2 regions of the Enterobacter sp. HK169 genome follow, and region 2 is predicted to be linked to the other one. Evidence: predicted binding sites of a transcription regulator. Region 2 holds the regulator's gene; the other holds the start of a gene.
What was found. Region 2 encodes CRP, which controls carbon source genes, mostly activating them, when cyclic AMP is high. Its sites were predicted from a motif close to ATGTGANNNNNNTCACAT; they were not measured.
Positions count from the first base shown of each region.

Region 1: the regulator CRP is predicted to act here: its motif matches at 3,698-3,715, upstream of cdd (cytidine deaminase).

Region 1 covers NZ_CP017087.1:1,447,127-1,454,444, forward strand. The annotation lists gene dusC (tRNA dihydrouridine(16) synthase DusC) at 1-750, opposite strand, end outside; gene EnteroDNA1_RS06910 (AraC family transcriptional regulator) at 792-1,589, opposite strand; gene EnteroDNA1_RS06915 (type 1 glutamine amidotransferase) at 1,649-2,365, shown strand; gene EnteroDNA1_RS06920 (CidA/LrgA family protein) at 2,557-2,952, shown strand; gene EnteroDNA1_RS06925 (CidB/LrgB family autolysis modulator) at 2,949-3,644, shown strand; gene cdd (cytidine deaminase) at 3,774-4,658, shown strand; gene sanA (outer membrane permeability protein SanA) at 4,785-5,501, shown strand; gene EnteroDNA1_RS06940 (glutamine synthetase family protein) at 5,626-7,014, shown strand; gene mglC (galactose/methyl galactoside ABC transporter permease MglC) at 7,065-7,318, opposite strand, start outside.
Region 2 covers NZ_CP017087.1:2,542,041-2,549,358, forward strand. The annotation lists gene kefG (glutathione-regulated potassium-efflux system ancillary protein KefG) at 1-248, opposite strand, end outside; gene EnteroDNA1_RS12155 (ABC transporter ATP-binding protein) at 387-2,291, shown strand; gene EnteroDNA1_RS12160 (hydrolase) at 2,404-3,426, shown strand; gene EnteroDNA1_RS12165 (YheU family protein) at 3,423-3,641, shown strand; gene EnteroDNA1_RS12170 (phosphoribulokinase) at 3,672-4,541, shown strand; gene EnteroDNA1_RS12175 (OsmC family protein) at 4,608-5,012, opposite strand; gene crp (cAMP-activated global transcriptional regulator CRP) at 5,324-5,956, shown strand; gene EnteroDNA1_RS12185 (YccS/YhfK family putative transporter) at 6,014-7,318, shown strand, end outside.

The DNA.
Region 1 (7,318 bases), 1.1 Mb from region 2:
AACGACGTCTGCCCACGGCATTCGCGGCTCGTTATATTTCACCACCCGGCTGAGGTTCGGCACATTCAGGGCGCCGCGACCGATCATCACCGCATCGCAGCCGGTGGCCTTCAGACAGGCCTGCGCGCTCTCGTAGTCCCAGATTTCACCGTTGGCGATGACCGGAATGGTGAGGCGCTTGCGGATCTCACCGATCGCCTGCCAGTTAATGCGCTCGGCCTTGTAGCCATCTTCTTTGGTGCGGCCATGCACCACCAGCTCGGTAGCCCCGGCCTGCTGCACCGCATCGGCGATTTCAAACTGCCGCGCGTCGCTGTCCCAGCCCAGGCGCACCTTCACCGTCACCGGCAAATGCGAAGGCACGGCCTCACGCATGGCTTTCGCGCCGCGGTAAATCAGCTCAGGATCTTTCAGCAACGTCGCCCCGCCGCCGCTGCCGTTCACCAGCTTCGACGGGCAGCCGCAGTTGAGATCCACCCCGTAAGAGCCCAGCTCAACCGCGCGGGCGGCGTTTTCCGCCAGCCATTCGGGATACTGGCCGAGCAGCTGAATACGCACCAGCGTGCCGGAAGAGGTCCGGCTCTGGTTGTGCAGCTCGGGGCACAGGCGGAAGAAGGATTTTACCGGCAACAGCATATCGACCACGCGCAGAAATTCCGTCACGCAGAGATCGTAATCGTTCACCTCGGTCAGAAGCTCGCGCACGAGGGAGTCGAGCACGCCTTCCATTGGGGCCAGTAAAACACGCATAGCAGTACCTGTGAAAAAAGACGCGCTATAGTAGCCGCTCTCTATATCGCTGGGAAGCGCTTCTGTTCAGGGAGAAAGTCAGCCGGCGTTGCCCCCACAATGGCGCGAAACGCCGCCGCAAATGCCGCCGGGCCAGAAAACCCCAGCATCCAGGCCACCTGCTTAACCGGGTATCCGTTGGCGAGCAGATCCAGCGAGGCACAAATCCTTGCGCGCTGTCGCCAGGCCCGGAAGCTAAAGCCGGTATCTTTGATAAAGGCGCGTGAGAATGTGCGTTCAGACATCGCGGCCTGTTCCGCCAGCCTTTCCATCGAAACATCCCAGAGATTGCTGGCAATGATGTCACAGGCAACGCGATGTAACCGCTCATCCACGGGCATCGGTAATTCGGCCGAAATCTGCTGCGCCTCGCTGAGGATTTCGAGCAGCAAAACGGCCATGCTTCGCTGGCTGGCTGGCCGGTATTGCGCACTGAACAGCCCGGCAATCAGCTCTTTGAACAGCGCCGTCGCCATAATCACGTGAACCTCTTCTTTCCGTTTAAAAGATCGGCATTGCGATATCAGCGTGGGGCTAAACCAGACCGCGCGGAGCTCCGTTGCGGATAACACGCTGTAGGTGTGTTCCTGAAAGGGAGGGATCCACAGCGCGCGCTGTGGCGGTATGACCCAACGCTTATTGCCGGTTTCGACCAGCATCACCCCTTTGATGGCAAACAAAAGCTGCCCCTGTGGATGCCGGTGAGGGGGATCCACTTCGCCGCGCGTATAGCTAATTGCCCCTCTGGACCATCCGATGGCATCGTCGTGAATTGGCGTTTTATCGATAACGGTTGGCATTTTACATTCCTCCCTTCCTCTTATGATGCTGCTTGTACACGTAACCGGAGAGAGACGCAATGCACATTCATTTTATCATTCATGAACATTTCGAAGCGCCAGGCGCATATGAAGTCTGGGGGAAAAACCGCGGCTGTAGTATGAGCTACTCCAGAGTTTATCAGGGCGATCCGTTACCCGAGGATCTGCAGAGCACAGACTTGCTTATCATCATGGGAGGCCCGCAGTCACCTGCCACCGCGCTTGAGGAGTGCCCATGGTTTGATGCGCAGGCGGAAAAGGCACTCATCAGCCGCGCAATTGAGGCAGGTAAAACGGTGATTGGCGTTTGTCTGGGCTCGCAGCTTATCGGTGAAGCGCTGGGCGCCGCGTTTTGCCATAGCCCGGAAAAAGAGATCGGCACATTTCCCGTCAGGCTCACAGAGGCAGGCAAGGCGAACCCGCTGTTTGAGGATTTTGGCCACGAGCTGAACGTCGGTCACTGGCATAACGACATGCCAGGGTTGACGCCGCAGGCTAAGGTGCTGGCTTACAGCGAGGGCTGCCCCCGTCAGATCGTGCAATATGGCGAACGAATTTACGGTTTTCAGTGTCATATGGAACTGACGCCAGAGGTGGTTGAGCTGCTGATTGAACATTCGCAGAACGATCTCCGCCGCGCGGCTGAATTTCGTTTTGTCGAAACGGCGGAAAAACTTCGCTCGCATGATTATCGCGAAATGAATCAGGTGCTGTTTTCTTTTCTGGATAAACTCGCCGCCCAACGCGAGGCCTGACTCAGAGGCATTTCTCTGGCTCGTCACTTCGCCACCGCACGCCCTTTCCTCTAAACTGTAGCCTGCCCCTGTGCGGTGATACCAGACGTTCCATTCTGGAATGTCTGGTATGCTCAAATTTCATGATGTGATCCGTGGCACATTTTTAGGTTTAATTGTATGATGAATGCGTTTCAGCAAGGACTATCACCATGAGCAAATCATTGAACATTATCTGGCAATATCTGCGCGCATTCGTCCTGATTTACGCCTGCCTGTACGCCGGGATTTTCATCGCGTCGCTGCTGCCGATCGTCATTCCCGGCAGCATTATCGGTATGCTGATCCTCTTTGTTTTGCTGGCGCTGCAAATCCTGCCCGCAAAATGGGTCAACCCCGGCTGCTTCGTCCTTATTCGCTATATGGCGCTGCTTTTCGTGCCCATCGGCGTCGGGGTCATGCAGTATTTTGATTTGCTCAAGGCCCAGTTCGGCCCGATTGTGGTCTCCTGCGCGGTCAGTACGCTGGTGGTTTTCCTTGTGGTGAGCTGGAGTTCACATCTGGTGCATGGCGAACGTAACGTGGTCGGGGAGAAAACAAAAAAATGATGGCCAATATCTGGTGGTCGCTGCCGTTAACGCTGGCGGTGTTCTTCGCCGCGCGCAAGCTTGCCGCACGCTTCAAAATGCCGTTGCTGAACCCGCTGCTGGTGGCGATGGTGGTGATTATTCCGTTCCTGCTGCTCACCGGCATTCCCTACGAACGCTACTTTGCCGGCAGCAAAATTTTAAACGACCTGCTGCAGCCTGCCGTTGTGGCGCTCGCCTTTCCTTTATACGAGCAGCTCCATCAGATCCGCGCCCGCTGGAAATCCATCATTACCATCTGTTTTGTGGGCAGCCTGGTGGCGATGATCACCGGCACGTCGGTGGCGCTGTTGATGGGGGCCTCCCCGCAAATTGCCGCCTCTATCCTGCCTAAATCGGTGACCACGCCTATCGCGATGGCGGTCGGCGGCAGCCTCGGCGGGATCCCGGCCATCAGCGCGATGTGCGTCATTTTCGTCGGTATTCTGGGTGCGGTGTTTGGTCACACCCTGCTGAACGGGATGCGTATTCACACTAAAGCGGCACGGGGGCTGTCGATGGGAACAGCTTCCCACGCCCTGGGCACCGCCCGCTGCGCGGAGCTGGATTATCAGGAAGGGGCGTTTAGCTCCCTGGCGCTGGTGATCTGCGGGATTATCACCTCCCTGCTGGCCCCGTTCATTTTCCCGCTGATTCTGGCGGTGATGGGCTAAAATTTGCGATGCGTCGCGCAAATTTCATTTTGATTTCATAAGTTGCAAACATAATGAGAAGTGGATCACATATAAAGCCCTGACGGCTCCGTAAACTACCGATCCATTAACCTTTATGAGGCAAACGCCATGCACCCACGTTTTCAAGCTGCTTTCGCCCAGCTTGCAGAGAATTTGCAGTCAGCCCTGGCTCCCGTTCTGGCAGATGCACACTTCCCCGCCCTGCTGACCACGGAGCAGGTCACGATGCTGAAACAAGCAACGGGACTGGACGAAGACGCGCTGGCTTTCGCACTGCTTCCTCTGGCTGCCGCCTGCGCGCGGGCCGATCTCTCCCACTTTAACGTCGGGGCCATTGCGCGCGGCGTCAGCGGAACCTGGTACTTCGGCGGCAATATGGAGTTCCTGGGCGCGACCATGCAGCAAACGGTTCACGCCGAGCAGAGCGCCATCAGCCACGCCTGGCTGCGCGGTGAAAAAGCCCTGAGCGCCATTACCGTTAACTACACCCCCTGCGGCCACTGCCGTCAGTTTATGAACGAGCTGAACAGCGGGCTGCAGCTGCGCATCAACCTGCCGGGCCGCGCGCCGCACACGCTGGGGGATTATCTGCCTGACGCGTTTGGCCCGAAAGATCTGGAGATCAAAACGCTGCTGATGGACGAGCAGGACCACGGTTACGCCCTGTCCGGCGATGACCTGAGCCAGGCGGCCATTCGCGCGGCCAACAAAAGCCACACGCCGTACAGCAAGTCTCCGAGCGGCGTGGCGCTGCAGTGCCGCGATGGCCGGATCTTTAGCGGCAGCTACGCGGAAAACGCCGCGTTTAACCCAACTCTGCCTCCGCTGCAGGGCGCGCTTAACCTGCTGAGCCTGAACGGCTATGACTATCCGGACATTCAGCGCGCTATTCTGGCAGAAATTGCCGATGCGCCGCTGATTCAGTGGGATGCGACCGCCGCGACGCTTAAAGCGCTGGGCTGCACGACGATTGACCGCGTACTGCTTGCGTAATCCTTCCGGCGGGCAGAAATGCCCGCCAGTTTGCTGAAAAACCCCTCAGTTGAGTCGCTGTTTCTTGCGCTAACCAGGCGGGTAAAGTAGCCTGAGTTAAATTTCATCCACGAACGAGCCATCTCCATGTTAAAGCGCGTTTTTTACAGCCTGTCTGTCCTGGTCGGCATACTGCTGTTGATCGTGCTGGGTCTCGATCGCTGGATGAGCTGGAAAACCGCCCCCTACATCTTTGATGACCTGCAGGACCTGCCCTATCGTCAGGTTGGCGTGGTGCTCGGCACCGCCAAGTATTACCGCACCGGCGTGATCAACCAGTATTACCGTTACCGCATTCAGGGCGCGCTGAACGCCTACAACAGCGGCAAGGTGAACTACCTGCTGCTGAGCGGCGATAACGCGCTGCAAAGCTACAATGAACCGGTGACGATGCGGAAGGACCTGATTGCCGCGGGCGTGGATCCTGCCGATATCGTGCTCGACTACGCCGGATTCCGCACCCTGGACTCCATCGTGCGCACGCGTAAAGTCTTCGATACCAACGACTTCATCATCATTACCCAGCGCTTCCACTGCGAGCGCGCGCTGTTTATCGCGCTGCATATGGGCATTCAGGCGCAGTGTTACGCGGTGCCGTCGCCAAAAGATATGCTGAGCGTGCGCGTGCGCGAGTTCGGCGCCCGTTTTGGCGCCCTGGCCGATCTGTATATCTTCAAACGCGAACCGCGCTTTTTAGGCCCGCTGGTTCCGATTCCGGCGATGCACGAAGTGCCGGAAGACGCGCAGGGTTACCCGGCCGTCACGCCCGAGCAGCTGCTGGATATGCAGAAAAAGGAAAAATAACAGGACCGCCTTTATACTTTCTTTACGCCGGGCCTGACGCTTTTTATCCCCCCTTTACGTCGGCTCTTTTAAGCTGAGTTCACTGCCGCTACGGCTTCGTTGAAGAATGACTATGAACTCAATAATGAATGCGTTTTTCCTCAAAAGTCTCCGCCCGTATTTTAACTTTCCCGGTTTATCACTTCCTGGCGCACTCAATTCCGGTCTCTGGCTTGATGAAAAAATTGACGCCCTGCAGCACAACATTTCAGTGGAAGTGGCAGATTATCTGGAACGCTACCCCCAGACGAAACACATTGACGTTTACCTGAACGATATCAACGGCACGATGCGCGGCAAGCGTCTGTCGGTGGAGAGCATGCTGAGCCTGGAAAAAGGCTGTTATTTTCCCCTTTCGGTCTACTCGATGGATCAGAAAGGAAAAATCGCCGCCCCGCTGCATGATGAGCCGGACCGACTCTGCGTTCCTGTCGCCGGCTCCCTGCGCCCCTGCCCGCAAGATCCGCAGCACAACGCGCAGATCCTGCTGACGATGAAAGACAGCGACGACACCCCCTGCCCGCTTGAGCCGCGCGTGATACTGCAGAACGTGCTGGCCCGCTTCCACCAGCACGGCCTCTTCCCGGTGATTGCCCCGGAAATCGAGTTCTATCTGACGGGGCATGACGATCGGGATCCGCAAAATCAGGGCTGTTTTCACATGGATACTACGACGGCCCATGCGGCACTGTTTGACGAGCTGGAACAGCTGGCGCACCTTCAGCGCATCCCGATGTGCGGGATCGTGGCGGAAGCCGAGTCCGGTCAGTACGAATTAAACCTGAAGCACAGCCATCGCGTCGTTGAGGTCTGCGATAACGTGCTGGCGCTTCGTCGCCTGACCCGATACGTTGCCGAAAAGCACGGCCTGCAGGCCAACTTTATGGCTAAACCTTTCAGCCAGCTGTCCGGCAGCGGCCTGCACTTCCATTTCAGCCTGAACAATCGTCACGGCGAAAACGTCTTTGCTTCCCCGGTGAACGCGCTTAACAGCATGATGCGTTTGTGCATCGCGGGGCAGCTGGCGCTGATGCCCGCCTCCGTCGCCATTCTTGCGCCGGGCGTCAACGCGTTTCGTCGCCTGCGTAAAAACCTGACGGAGCCCGTATTTAACTCCTGGGGCTATAACACCCGTTCCGCCGCCCTGCGTATTCCCTGCTCGGATGACCACAACCGTCGTATCGAGTACCGGCTGGCCGGGGCCGATGCCAATCCCTATCTGGTCGCCGCCACGATCCTGACCGGCATGCTGTACGGGCTGGAAAACACCGACGACGAGGATTTGCCCGAACCGCAGCACGATCGTCCCGAGCTGCCGCTGTTTCAGCAGGAGGCGATTGAGACCTTTGCCCGCTGTCAATACCTCACCGACAGCCTGGGCGACGCCTTTTCCGAGCAGTGGGTCGCCTGCAAGCTCTCTGAACTCGACTGGTTTGAGCGCATTGTGACCCGGGAGGAGTCGCATCTGGCGTAGGGCATAAAAAAAGCCCGCTCGATGAGCGGGCCGGATAACGCGAGGAGGAATTACTTCTTACGCGCGTACTTGAGTGAATCCAGCGCGACCGCGAAGATAATGATGGCGCCTTTGATGATGTACTGCCAGTACGGGTTCACGCCGATATAGGTCAAGCCGTAGTTGATGACGGTGAAGATGATCACACCGGTCACCACGCCCAGTACCGTACCCACGCCGCCGCTGAAGGAGACGCCGCCCACCACGCAGGCTGCGATTGCATCCAGCTCGTACATGAAGCCGAGGTTGTTGGTTGCAGAGCCGA
Region 2 (7,318 bases):
AGCCACTCTTTCAGCAGCGCCGGACAGCTATAGGTATAAAGCGGATGCTGGAACACAATCACGTCATGCTGACGCAGCAGCTCCTGCTCGTAAGGGATATCAATAAAGAAATCAGGATAGTGCGCGTAGAGATCGTGCACCGTTACGTTACTAAGCTGTGTGGCCGGCTTAAGCAGCACCCGGTTTGCCACCGAGTCCTGAGATTCCGGATGGGCATACAGCAGCAGCACTTTTGCTGTCTGAGACATCATTCCCCTCCCGGTCTTGTTTCTGTTTTTGTGTATCGTCGCTGTTTTGGGCTACCATGGCGGCCCGGTGCGGAAAATGGCCCACACCTTACATTATCATAATGACAAATTAACATAGTCGGAACATACGGCGCTTCTATGATTGTTTTCTCCTCGTTACAAATTCGTCGCGGCGTGCGCGTCCTGCTGGATAACGCCACTGCTACCATCAATCCGGGCCAAAAAGTGGGTCTGGTCGGCAAAAACGGCTGCGGTAAATCCACCCTGCTGGCGCTGCTGAAAAACGAGATTAGCGCGGATGGCGGTAACTTTACCTTCCCGGGAAACTGGCAGCTCGCCTGGGTAAACCAGGAGACGCCGGCGCTGAGTGAACCGGCGCTCGACTATGTTATCGACGGCGACCGTGAATACCGCAAGCTCGAAGCGGAACTTCATTCTGCTAACGAGCGCAACGACGGTCACGCCATCGCCACCGTTCACGGCAAGCTGGACGCCATCGACGCGTGGACCATTCGCTCCCGCGCCTCCAGCCTGCTGCACGGCCTGGGCTTCAGCAACGAACAGCTGGAACGTCCGGTCAGCGACTTCTCCGGCGGCTGGCGTATGCGCCTCAACCTGGCGCAGGCGCTGATCTGCCGCTCTGACCTGCTGTTGCTCGACGAACCGACCAACCACCTCGATCTCGATGCGGTTATTTGGCTGGAGAAGTGGCTCAAGAGCTATCAGGGCACTCTGATTCTGATCTCCCACGACCGCGACTTCCTTGACCCGGTGGTGGATAAAATTATTCATATCGAACAGCAAACGATGTTCGAGTACACCGGCAACTACAGCTCCTTCGAGCGCCAGCGCGCGACGCGTCTCGCCCAGCAGCAGTCCATGTACGAAAGCCAGCAGCAGCGCGTGGCGCATCTGCAGAGCTTCGTGGATCGCTTTAAGGCCAAAGCCTCAAAAGCCAAGCAGGCCCAGAGCCGCATCAAGATGCTGGAACGCATGGAGATGATCGCCCCGGCGCACGTGGATAACCCGTTCCACTTCAGCTTCCGCGAGCCGGAAAGCCTGCCTAACCCGCTGCTGAAAATGGAAAAAGTCAGCGCTGGCTATGCCGACCGCATTATTCTCGACTCCATCAAGCTCAACCTGGTGCCGGGTTCCCGCATTGGCCTGCTGGGGCGTAACGGCGCCGGTAAATCGACGCTGATCAAACTGCTGGCGGGCGAGCTTAACCCGGTCAGCGGCGAAATCGGCCTGGCGAAGGGCATCAAGCTGGGTTACTTCGCCCAGCATCAGCTGGAATTTTTACGCGCGGATGAATCGCCGATTCAGCACCTCGCGCGTCTTGCGCCGCAGGAGATGGAGCAGAAGCTGCGCGACTATCTCGGCGGCTTCGGCTTCCAGGGCGATAAGGTGACTGAAAACACCGAGCGCTTCTCCGGCGGCGAAAAGGCCCGTCTGGTGCTGGCGCTGATCGTCTGGCAGCGCCCGAACCTGCTGCTGCTCGATGAACCGACCAACCACCTGGATCTCGACATGCGTCAGGCGCTGACCGAAGCGCTGATTGAGTTCGAAGGCGCGCTGGTGGTGGTTTCGCACGACCGTCACCTGATCCGCTCCACCACGGACGATCTCTATTTAGTGCACGGCGGCAAAGTCGAACCGTTCGACGGCGATCTGGAAGACTATCAGCAGTGGCTGACGGACGTGCAGAAGCAGGAAAACCAGCCGGAAGAGTCAGCGAAAGATAACGCCAACAGCGCGCAGGCGCGTAAAGATCAGAAGCGCCGTGAAGCGGAGCTGCGCACCCAGACGCAGCCCCTGCGTAAAGAGATTACCCGTCTCGAAAAAGAGATGGAAAAACTCAACGCCACGCTGGCTATCGTTGAAGAGAAGCTCGGTGATAGCGGCCTGTATGACCAGAGCCGCAAGGCTGAGCTGACCGACTGCCTGCAAACCCAGGCGAAGACCAAATCCAGTCTCGAAGAGTGCGAGATGGCGTGGCTCGACGCGCAGGAACAGCTGGAAGCGATGCTGCAGGCTGACTGACCGGTTTACCCCGTTTGAAGAACAGAATCCGTACCGGGTTCGGAAATCCAGCTTAAACGGGGTACAATTCGGAAAGTATCGTAAATTTCCGACAAGAATCAGCATCGCGCTTATGACCCAAATCATTCCATCAGACTTCGACATTGCGGCCGAAGACAGCACTGAGTTCGTGCCTATGCGCGGCGTGGCCAATCCGCATTTGCAGACCATGCTGCCGCGACTGATCCGCCGCAAGGTTCAGTTCACCCCGCACTGGCAACGGCTTGACCTGCCAGACGGTGATTTTCTGGATCTCGCCTGGAGCGAAGCGCCTGAACAGGCTCGCCATAAGCCGCGTCTGGTGGTTTTCCACGGTCTGGAAGGCAGCCTGCACAGCCCGTATGCGCATGGGCTAATTGAGGCGGCAAAAGCGCGCGGCTGGCTCGGCGTGGTGATGCATTTTCGCGGCTGCAGCGGTGAACCGAATCGTCAGAAACGCATTTATCACTCGGGTGAAACCGAAGACGGCACGTGGTTTTTACACTGGCTGCGGGAAAATTATGGCACCGTGCCAACGGCCGCCGTGGGCTACTCGCTGGGCGGGAATATGCTGGCCTGTCTGCTGGCCAAAGAGGGTGAAAGCGTACCGCTGGATGCCGCCGTCATTGTCTCCGCGCCGTTTATGCTCGAGCAGTGCAGCTACCACATGGATAAAGGCTTTTCCCGCGTCTACCAGCGCTACCTGCTCAACCTGCTGAAGGCCAACGCGGCGCGTAAGCTGAAGGCCTACCCGGATACCCTGCCGGTAAGCCTGCGCCAGCTGAAAAAGGTGCGTCGTATCCGCGAGTTCGACGACCTGATCACCGCGAAAATCCACGGCTTCGCCGATGCGATTGACTATTATCGTCAGTGCAGCGCCATGCCGCTGCTCAGCAAGATCACGCAGCCGACGCTGATTATTCATGCCAAAGATGACCCGTTTATGGATCATCACTCGATCCCCGCTCAGGAATTCCTGCCCGACAACGTTCACTATCAGTTGACCGAGCATGGCGGCCACGTCGGGTTTATCGGGGGCACGCTGCGCCGCCCGAAAATGTGGCTTGAGGCGCGAATTCCTGACTGGCTGACCCCTTATCTGGACGGTGCAAAATGATTATTCCCTGGCAGGATCTGGCTCCCGAAACGCTCGATAATCTGATTGAAAGCTTTGTATTACGCGAAGGCACCGATTATGGTGAACAGGAACGCTCGCTTGAGCAAAAGGTCAACGATGTTAAGCGCCAGCTGAAAAGCGGCGACGTGGTGCTGGTGTGGTCAGAACTGCATGAGACGGTCAATATCATGCCCCGCAACGCGTTTCACGGCTGATCTTCCACCCTTTTCAGTCAGGGAGTTGCTATGTCTGCCAGACATCCGGTTATTGCCGTTACGGGGTCGAGTGGTGCGGGAACCACCACCACCAGCCTCGCATTTCGCAAGATTTTCGCCCAGCTGAATCTCCGTGCGGCGGAGGTCGAAGGCGACAGCTTTCACCGCTACACGCGTCCGGAGATGGACATGGCCATTCGTAAGGCGCGCGATTCGGGTAAACACATCAGCTACTTCGGCCCGGAGGCCAATGACTTTGGCCTGCTGGAACAAACCTTTATAGAGTACGGTAAGAGCGGCAAAGGGCAGTCCCGCAAGTATCTGCACACCTATGATGAAGCCGTACCCTGGAATCAGGTGCCGGGAACCTTTACCCCGTGGCAGCCGCTGCCGGAACCCACCGACGTCCTGTTTTACGAAGGATTGCACGGCGGCGTGGTCACCCCTCAACACGATGTGGCGCGCCACGTGGATCTGCTGGTCGGCGTGGTCCCTATCGTTAACCTGGAGTGGATCCAGAAGCTGACGCGTGACATGAGCGAGCGTGGCCATTCTCGCGAAGCGGTGATGGACTCCGTGGTGCGCTCCATGGAGGATTACATTAACTTCCTGACGCCGCAGTTCTCCCGCACCCATATCAACTTCCAGCGCGTGCCGACGGTGGACACCTCCAACCCGTTCGCGGCCAAAAGCATCCCGTCGCTGGATGAGAGCTTTGTGGTGATCCATTTCCGCAATCTCGAAGGCATTGATTACCCCTGGCTGCTGGCAATGCTGCAGGGCTCGTTTATTTCGCACATGAATACGTTAGTCGTGCCGGGCGGAAAAATGGGGCTGGCGATGGAGCTCATCATGACGCCGCTGGTGGAGCGACTGATGGAAGGGAAGCAGATCGCGTGAGCATGTTCCCTCTCCCTGTGGGAGAGGGTTAGGGTGAGGGCATCAACACGCACGATGCCCCATCAATCACGCCTCGATCACTTCATACGAATGCGTGATTTTTACCGCTTTCTCCAGCATTAACGCCACAGAGCAGTACTTCTCCGCAGACAGGTCCACCGCACGCGAGACCGCCGCGTCTTTCAGCTCTTTACCGGTGACCACAAAGTGCAGGTTAATATGGGTGAACAGGCGTGGCGCCTCTTCGCGACGCTCTGACGTGAGTTTAACCTCACAATCCGTCACGTCATGACGTCCTTTTTGCAGAATCGACACCACGTCAATTGCGCTGCATCCGCCTGCCGCCATCAGCACCATTTCCATTGGGCTGGGTGCTTTATCGCCGGAGTTACCGTCCATCAAAATCTGGTGTCCTGACGCGGACTCGCCCAGGAACGTTAAACCTTCAACCCATTTCACGCGCGCTTGCATATTCATTAACTCCAACGTTGCATTTTTGGTGACAGATTACGTGTGCGTTACATTTATCGCAATGGAAGGCGACCTGCATCATGCTGAAGCGAGACACCAGGAGACACGCGGCGAAAGCTATGCTAAAACACTCAGGATGCTACAGTAATACATTGACGTTACACGTGTATGCAGAGGACATCAAACTTTACTGGCTGCGAAACGTTACGGTAGCCGACTTCCCAGGGTATGGGTAAGAATTCGATTGCAACCCCAGAGTCCGGATGCATCTGATGACTCTGGTGACAGCTTATAACAGAGGATAACAGCGCATGGTGCTTGGCAAACCGCAAACAGACCCGACTCTCGAATGGTTCTTGTCTCATTGCCACATTCATAAGTACCCATCGAAGAGCACGCTGATTCACCAGGGTGAAAAAGCGGAAACGTTGTATTACATCGTTAAAGGCTCGGTGGCAGTGCTGATCAAAGATGAAGAAGGGAAAGAGATGATCCTTTCTTATCTGAACCAGGGCGATTTCATCGGTGAACTGGGCCTGTTTGAAGAGGGCCAGGAACGTAGCGCCTGGGTTCGAGCAAAGACAGCATGTGAAGTGGCTGAAATTTCTTACAAGAAGTTCCGTCAGCTGATTCAGGTTAACCCTGACATCCTGATGCGTCTTTCTTCCCAGATGGCGCGCCGTCTGCAGGTCACGTCAGAGAAAGTGGGTAACCTCGCCTTCCTGGACGTTACCGGCCGTATCGCACAAACCCTGTTGAACCTGGCGAAACAGCCAGACGCCATGACCCACCCGGACGGCATGCAAATTAAAATTACCCGTCAGGAAATTGGTCAGATCGTCGGCTGCTCCCGTGAAACAGTGGGCCGTATCCTGAAAATGCTGGAAGATCAAAACCTGATCTCCGCCCACGGTAAAACCATCGTGGTCTACGGAACGCGTTAATTCCGCTTAAACGGCGTGCCATCGCAAGGTGTCACGCCGTTTTTGTCTCTACTCCCCATGTGGCGCAGGCTGATCTATCACCCGGAAGTTAACTACGCACTGCGGCAAACGCTGGTGTTGTGTCTTCCTGTGGCCATAGGCCTGATCCTCGGACATCTTCAGCAAGGCCTGCTGTTTTCCCTCGTGCCCGCCTGCTGCAACATCGCCGGTCTGGACACGCCGCATAAGCGTTTTTTCAAACGCCTGATCGTTGGTGGCTGCCTGTTTGCGGGCTGTAGCCTCGCCGTACAACTCCTGCTTGCCCGGGATATCCCGCTGCCGCTGATCCTGACCGTACTGGCGATGACCCTTGGCGTCACGGCGGAAATCAGTTCGCTGCATGCTCGCCTGCTTCCCGCCTCGCTGATTGCGGCCATTTTCACGCTGAGCCTCGCCGGGAACATGCCGGTGTGGGAGCCGCTGCTGATCTACGCCCTGGGGACATTATGGTACGGGCTGTTTAACTGGTTTTGGTTCTGGCTGTGGCGGGAGCAGCCGCTGCGTGAATCCCTGAGCCTGCTCTATGTGCAGCTTGCGGATTACTGCGAGGCCAAATACACCCTGCTCACCCAGCACACCGATCCGGAAAAATCCTTACCGCCGCTGCTGACGCGCCAGCAGAAGGTGGTGGATCTCATAAGCCAGTGCTATCAGCAGCTGCATATGCTCGCCGCCAACAAGAACCACGAGTACAAGCGGCTGCTGCGCACCTTCCAGGTCGGGCTGGATCTACAGGAGCATATCTCCGTAAGCCTTCACCACCCGCAGGAGGTGCAAAAGCTGGTCGAGCGCAGCCACGCCGAAGCGGTGATCCGCTGGAACGCGCAGACCGTATCGGCACGTCTGCGGATCCTGGCCGATGATATTCTCTACCACCGCTACCCGACGCGCTTTAACATGGAAAAACAGCTGGGCGCGCTGGAGAAAATCGCCCGCCAGCATCCCGATAACCCGGTCGGCCAGTTTGCCGCCTGGCACTTCAGCCGCATCGCCCGCGTGTTGCGCACCCAGCGCCCGCTTTATCCCCGCGACCTGATGGCGGATAAGCAAAAACGGCTTCCGCTATTGGCCGCGCTCAAAAGCTATCTTTCTCTTAAATCGTCAGCCCTGCGCAACGCCGCAAGGATTAGCGTGATGCTCAGTACCGCCAGCCTGATGGGCATGGCGCTGCACCTGCCGAAACCCTACTGGATCTTAATGACCGTGCTGTTTGTCACCCAGAACGGCTACGGCGCCACGCGGGTGCGTATTCTGCATCGGGCTGGCGGAACGCTGGCCGGGCTGATCATTGCGGGCGTGACGCTGCACTTCCACGTGCCGGAA